Regions from separate parts of the Pseudomonas sp. HLS-6 genome, predicted to be linked through region 1. Evidence: predicted binding sites of a transcription regulator. Region 1 holds the regulator's gene; the other holds the start of a gene.

Region 1 (3,457 bases):
GATCAGCGAGCGGCTGCACCTTGCAGCAAGGCCTGCTGTTTTTCCTTGTGTTTTTTCAGTTGGCGGTCGAGCTTGTCGGCAAGCAGGTCGATCGCGGCATACATGTCTTCATGCTCGGCATTGGCGACGACTTCGCCGCCTGGGATGCGCAGGGTGGCCTCGATTTTCTGTTTCAGCTTCTCGACCTCCAGAATGACCTGCACATTGGTGATCTTGTCGAAGTGACGCTCAACACGCTCGAGTTTTTCCCCGATATAAGTGCGCAGCGCTTCGGTGACTTCTACTTGGTGTCCACTGATGTTGACTTGCATACAGCTTCTCCTTTTGTTGCCGGTGCATAAAGAGGCAGGTATTGCGCCTGCCACTTGAATTGCGGTGGCGCACCTCAGGTGCGTTACATCAGTCGCTTGCGTTCACTCGACGGTGCAATGCCGAGCGACTCGCGGTACTTGGCGACGGTGCGTCGTGCTACCTGGATGCCTTGTGCCTCCAGTAAACCAGCGATCTTGCTGTCACTCAATGGCTTTTTCTGATTTTCCGCTGCAACCAGTTTTTTGATGATCGCGCGAATCGCCGTGGACGAGCATTCTCCGCCTTCGGAGGTGCTGACATGGCTGGAGAAAAAGTACTTCAGTTCGTAAATTCCACGCGGGGTATGCATGTACTTTTGCGTGGTCACCCGGGATATGGTCGATTCGTGCATGCCCACCGCTTCGGCGATGTCGTGCAGCACCAGCGGCTTCATGGCCTCGTCACCGTGGTCGAGGAATCCACGCTGGTGTTCGACGATCTGGGTGGCAACCTTCATCAGCGTTTCGTTGCGGCTTTGCAGGCTCTTGATGAACCAGCGGGCTTCCTGAAGCTGATTGCGCATGAAGGTGTTGTCTGCGCTGGTATCGGCGCGGCGTACAAAGCCTGCGTATTGTGGATTGACGCGCAGGCGTGGGACGGCTTCCTGGTTCAGTTCAACCAGCCAGCGATCGCTGTCCTTGCGCACGATCACGTCAGGCACCACGTATTCGGGTTCACTGGACTCGATCTGTGAGCCGGGGCGTGGGTTCAGGCTTTGTACCAGTTCGATCACCTGGCGCAGCTCGTCTTCCTTGAGCTTCATGCGGCGCATCAGCTGGCTGTAGTCGCGGCTGCCGAGCAGGTCGATGTAGTCGCTGACCAGTCGTTGCGCTTCAGTCATCCAGGGTGTTTGTGCCGGCATCTGACGCAACTGCAACAACAGGCATTCGCTCAGGTTGCGGGCGCCTATACCGGCAGGCTCGAATTGCTGGATGCGGTGCAGGACGGCTTCCACTTCGTCCAGTTCGATATCGAGTTCCGGGTCGAAGGACTCACAGACCTCTTCCAGGGTTTCGTCGAGATAGCCCTGGTTGTTGATGCAGTCGATCAGGGTGACGGCAATCAGTCGGTCGGTATCCGACATTGGCGCCAGGTTCAACTGCCACAGCAGGTGGCTCTGCAGGCTTTCACCGGCCGAGGTGCGGGTGGTGAAGTCCCACTCGTCGTCATCGTTGCTGGGAAGGCTGCTGGCGCTGGTTTGATAGATATCTTCCCAGGCGGTGTCTACCGGCAGCTCATTGGGAATACGCTCGTTCCACTCACCTTCCTCAAGGCTTTCCACGGGAGTGGCGGTTTCCTGGAAGCTGGTTTCCTGGGATTCCGAGGTCGGCTTGGATTCGGCGTTATCCGCCATCGGGTCGCTGTTATCGAAGTCGTCGCCATCTTCCTGGCGTTCGAGCATCGGGTTGGATTCCAGGGCTTCCTGGATTTCCTGCTGCAGGTCCAGTGTGGAAAGCTGGAGCAGACGGATGGCCTGTTGCAACTGCGGTGTCATCGTCAGTTGCTGGCCCATTCTTAGGACGAGCGATGGTTTCATGGCAGGGGCTTAACACCTTATTCGCCGGCGCACATGCGCCATCCACTACAAGGGCGCCGAAGCGCCTTCTTTAAGCAAATTATATGCCTGAAACCGAGGTGTTTGCCTAGAGCGCTGTAACAAATAAGCCGGTATTTGGGCGGATCGTCAGCGCTCTGGCGGTGCCTCGCACCTCGGGCTTACAGGCGGAACTCGTGGCCGAGGTAAACCTCTTTAACCAGTTCGTTGGCCAGGATGGTTTCTGCATCACCTTCGGCGATTAGGCGACCATCGTTGACGATGTAAGCGGTTTCGCAGATATCCAGTGTTTCACGGACGTTGTGGTCGGTGATCAGAACGCCAATGCCTTTGGCTTTCAGGTGGTGGATGATCTGCTTGATGTCGCCGACCGAGATCGGGTCGACACCGGCAAACGGTTCGTCGAGCAGGATGAATTTCGGTGCAGTCGCCAGTGCGCGGGCGATCTCCACACGGCGACGTTCACCACCGGAAAGGCTCATGCCGAGGTTGTCGCGGATGTGGCTGATGTGAAACTCCTGCAGCAGGCTCTCCAGTTCCTTGCGACGCCCTGCGGCGTCCAGCTCTTTGCGTGTTTCCAGGATCGCCATGATGTTGTCGGCCACCGACAACTTGCGGAAGATCGAGGCTTCCTGGGGCAGGTAGCCAATCCCAGCGCGTGCACGGCCGTGCATCGGCTGGTGGCTGACATCCAGGTCGTCGATGAGCACGCGGCCCTGGTCGGCCTGTACCAGGCCGACAATCATGTAGAAGCACGTTGTCTTGCCGGCGCCGTTAGGGCCGAGCAGGCCGACGATCTGGCCGCTGTCGATTGACAGGCTGACGTCACGTACGACTTGTCGACTCTTGTAGCTCTTGGCCAGGTGCTGGGCTTTGAGGGTTGCCATTACTCGGCCTTCTTCTTCGGCTGGATTACCATGTCGATGCGTGGGCGCGGTGCGGTAATGTTGCTGCCGCGGCCGGCGGTGGCGACCTGAGACTTGGTGTTGTAGACGATTTTCTCGCCTTCGGTAGTGTTGCCTTCGTTGATCACCTTGGCCCGGTCAGTCAGAACCACCAGGTCTTTCAATGCCTGGTATTGGATCTGCACGGCATAGCCTTGCATCTTGTCCGGCTTTGCAGCGCTTTGTTGCTGCTCGAAATACGCCAGGTTGCCCACCGAAGTGACCACGTCGATATCGCCGGAAGCGGAGCGGGTGATGGTCACGGTGTTGCCTTTGATCATCATCGAGCCTTGGGTGATGATCACGTCGCCGGTGTAGGTGGCAATGCCTTTCTTGTCGTCCAGTTGGGCGTTATCGGCCTGGATGCGGATTGGCTGGTCGCGGTCGTTCGGCAGGGCCAAGGCGCTCGCGCTTCCCAGTGCTGCGCTCAGGCTGAGCAAAAAGGGGAGGGTTTTAACGAGCCTCATACTGTCCTCTTACGTTGGACAGCAGGTCCATCCTGCCGTCTTTCAAATACGCTTTCATTCCCTTGCCCGTAGTGGTTCCACCGGCGCCGTCGATTCTAACGGCTTGATCGGTTTGAGCATATTGCTTCTGTGGGAATACC
Region 2 (3,457 bases), 2.6 Mb from region 1:
GCATTCGGTGGGTGCGCTGGGTGCCACCACCAACATTACGCCGTACTTCGACAAACTGGCCAAGGAAGGGTTGCTGTTCGACCGTTTCTTCTCCAACGGCACCCATACCCACCAGGGTATGTTCGCCACCATGGGCTGCTTCCCCAACCTGCCAGGTTTCGAATACCTGATGCAGACGCCTGAAGGCAGCCACAAACTGTCGGGTTTGCCAGCGCTGCTCAGTGCACGCAAATACGATGACGTCTATGTCTATAACGGCGACTTCGCCTGGGACAACCAGTCCGGGTTCTTCAGCAACCAGGGCATGACCACTTTCATTGGCCGTAACGATTTCGTCAATCCAGTGTTCTCCGACCCGACCTGGGGCGTTTCTGACCAGGACATGTTCGACCGTGGTGCTGAAGAACTGGCGAAAAACTATGGCAAGAAACCGTTCTATGCCTTGCTGCAAAGCCTGTCCAACCACACGCCGTACGCGTTGCCGAAAAACCTGCCGGTAGAGCCTGTGACGGGCCAGGGTCGTCTCGACGAGCACCTGACCGCCATGCGTTATTCCGACTGGGCATTGGGTCAGTTCTTCGAGAAGGCGCGCAAAGAGCCGTACTTCAAGGAAACCTTGTTCGTTATTGTTGGCGACCATGGTTTCGGCAACAACCAGCAGGTCACCGAACTCGACCTGAGCCGCTTCAACGTACCGCTGCTGCTCATTGCGCCGGGTATCCAGGAGAAGTTCGGTGCGGTCAGCCACACCGTGGGTACCCAGATCGATATCGTGCCGACCATCATGGGTCGCCTCGGTGGCGAAACCCGTCATCAGTGCTGGGGGCGTGACCTGCTTAACCTGCCGGAAGGCGACCAGGGTTTTGGCATGATCAAACCGTCGGGTAGCGAGCAGACCGTTGGCCTGGTAACGGGTGATCGGATTCTGATCGAGTCCAAGGACATGTCGCCACGCATGTACCGCTACCAACTGGGTCGCGAGTTCAAGGCCGAGCGAATCGAAAGCCCGGACCAGGCTGAACTGACGCGCAAGCTGGAGTCGTTCATCCAGACGGCGACCAAGAGCCTGCTGGACAACACCGCCGGTGTGGTTCACGGCGTGCCGGACTGATCACCGGTACTACGTGATGCCTGTTTGACCAAAGCCCCGATTTATCGGGGCTTTTGTTTTTTGATGTGTCGATACGACTTACATCGGTTGGCACGAGCGCTGCGCAAGCGCTAGGATGCACTCAGGGTCTACCTGATTCACGCTTCCCGGCCCTGTCTTGATCACTAGCTCGAAGGCCCGCGCCTCTACTGTGGGCGATAGCGTCACGCACTGAAGGTTAATCCATCGGTATTTGCGGAGGACGATTCATGAGCAGCCAATATGATGACATCAGCATTAATGTCTTGCGCAGCATGAAGGAAGGCGGGTTCGACTTTGCCCGTATCCACCCCATCGAGTTCTATGCCGTTTTCCCCGATGAGGAGCGTGCCCGCAGAGCAGCCGGGAAATTCCGCGGCGAGTCGCTCAATGCACAGGTCTGTGAATGTGCGGATGGCGGCTGGCATCTGGAGTTGAGCAAGGTGATGTATGCCACCCATGGCGGCATCGATGAGTTCGAACAGGGCTTTGAGGCGGTGATCGCACCGCTGGGTGGTGAGGTCCAAGGCTGGGGGGTCAAGCAAGAACGTTTGCTGGCCTGAGCCAATCAACCGTCAGCCGGGCACTGCCTCGCAATGAGGCGCCGTCGCCCGGTTGACGGTGTATCTCGCACTGCTCTGGTGCGGTGTTTTTCCCTCGCTTCTATAACCACTTGAAATAAAAGCATTTATGCCGATGGCACGGGGCTTGCGATGACGTCTTGGTCCGGATGACAAGGAGTTCGGCATGATCCGCAGCTTTTATGACGAAATGTATGCCGGCAACGGTGAAGTCCGAGCGCACTACAGCGGATTCGCCAGTTGGCTGGCCGAGACCCCGCCGGAACTGTTGGCTCAGCGTCGTCGGGAAGCCGACCTGCTGTTTCATCGTGCCGGTATTACGTTCACCCTCTATGGCGATGAGCAAGGCACTGAACGCCTGATCCCGTTCGACACCATTCCCCGTAGTATTCCCGCCGCTGAGTGGCGCGTGATCGAACGGGGCTGCATCCAGAGGGTCAAGGCCCTCAACCTGTTTCTCGCCGACCTCTACCATGATCAGCGCATTCTGCGGGCCGGCATCATTCCGGCCGAGCAGGTGCTCGCCAACGAACAGTATCAGTTGGCAATGCAGGGGTTGAATCTGCACCGTGATCTATACGCGCATATCTCCGGGGTCGACCTGGTGCGCGACAGCGACGGCAGCTACTACGTACTCGAGGACAACCTGCGTACTCCCAGCGGTGTGAGCTACATGCTCGAAGACCGCAAAATGATGATGCGCCTGTTCCCGGAGCTGTTCGCCGCTCAACGCATCGCCCCGATCGATCACTATCCGAACCTGTTACTCGACACCCTGAAAAGTTCCAGCCCGCTGGATAACCCCAGTGTTGTGGTGTTGACCCCCGGTCGTTTTAACAGTGCCTTCTTTGAGCATGCTTTTCTCGCCCGTGAAATGGGCGTGGAACTGGTCGAAGGCGCGGACCTGTTTGTACGGGACGAGCGTGTGTACATGCGCACCACGGACGGCCCCAAGGCGGTCGATGTGATTTACCGGCGCCTGGACGATGCCTTCCTCGATCCGCTGGCCTTCAACCCTGACTCAATGCTGGGCGTGCCCGGCCTGTTGTCTGCTTACCGCTGCGGCAACGTGGTACTGGCCAACGCAATTGGTACCGGGGTCGCCGACGACAAGTCGATCTACCCCTATGTCACCGACATGATCCGTTTCTATCTGGACGAGGAGCCGATTCTGAAGAACGTGCCGACCTGGCAATGCCGCAAACCGGCTGAGTTATCCCATGTGCTGGCGCATTTACCGGAGCTGGTGGTCAAGGAAACCCAGGGCTCGGGCGGCTACGGCATGTTGGTCGGGCCTGCCGCCAGCCGTGCCGAACTCGAAGCCTTTGCGGCGCGGATCAAAGCGCGCCCTGCGGCCTACATCGCGCAGCCGACGCTGTCGTTGTCGACCTGTCCGACCTTTGTCGAGAACGGCATTGCCCCACGGCATATCGATTTGCGTCCCTTCGTCTTGTCCGGCCGGGAAACCCGCGTGGTGCCCGGTGGTTTGACCCGGGTGGCGCTGCGTGAGGGCTCGCTGGTGGTCAACTCGTCCCAGGGGGGCGGTACCAAGGACACCTGGGTCGTTGAGGATTGAATCATGTTGAGTAGAACGGCCTCGGATCTGTATTGGATGTCGCGTTATCTGGAGCGGGCGGAGAACCTCGCGCGGATGCTTGATGTCAGTTATTCACTGTCACTGATGCCGCAGGACGGCCGCGGAGGCGGCCTTGATGAGCTGGCGATGCCGTTGCTGATCACGGGCACC

The links. The regulator sigma-54, encoded in region 1, starts transcription at its own class of promoters, with help from an activator protein. The targets are predictions, from matches to a motif close to ANTGGCATNNANNTTGCTNT.
Region 2: the regulator sigma-54 is predicted to act here: its motif matches at 1,825-1,844, upstream of CS390_RS17775 (circularly permuted type 2 ATP-grasp protein).

The regions. Positions count from the first base shown of each region.
Region 1 is NZ_CP024478.1:1,102,041-1,105,497, forward strand. Features, by position in the region: gene hpf (ribosome hibernation-promoting factor, HPF/YfiA family) at 3-311, opposite strand; gene CS390_RS04945 (RNA polymerase factor sigma-54) at 395-1,888, opposite strand; gene lptB (LPS export ABC transporter ATP-binding protein) at 2,068-2,793, opposite strand; gene lptA (lipopolysaccharide transport periplasmic protein LptA) at 2,793-3,317, opposite strand; gene lptC (LPS export ABC transporter periplasmic protein LptC) at 3,304-3,457, opposite strand, start outside.
Region 2 is NZ_CP024478.1:3,795,712-3,799,168, reverse strand. Features, by position in the region: gene CS390_RS17785 (LTA synthase family protein) at 1-1,111, shown strand, start outside; gene CS390_RS17780 (ribonuclease E inhibitor RraB) at 1,360-1,692, shown strand; gene CS390_RS17775 (circularly permuted type 2 ATP-grasp protein) at 1,877-3,286, shown strand; gene CS390_RS17770 (alpha-E domain-containing protein) at 3,290-3,457, shown strand, end outside.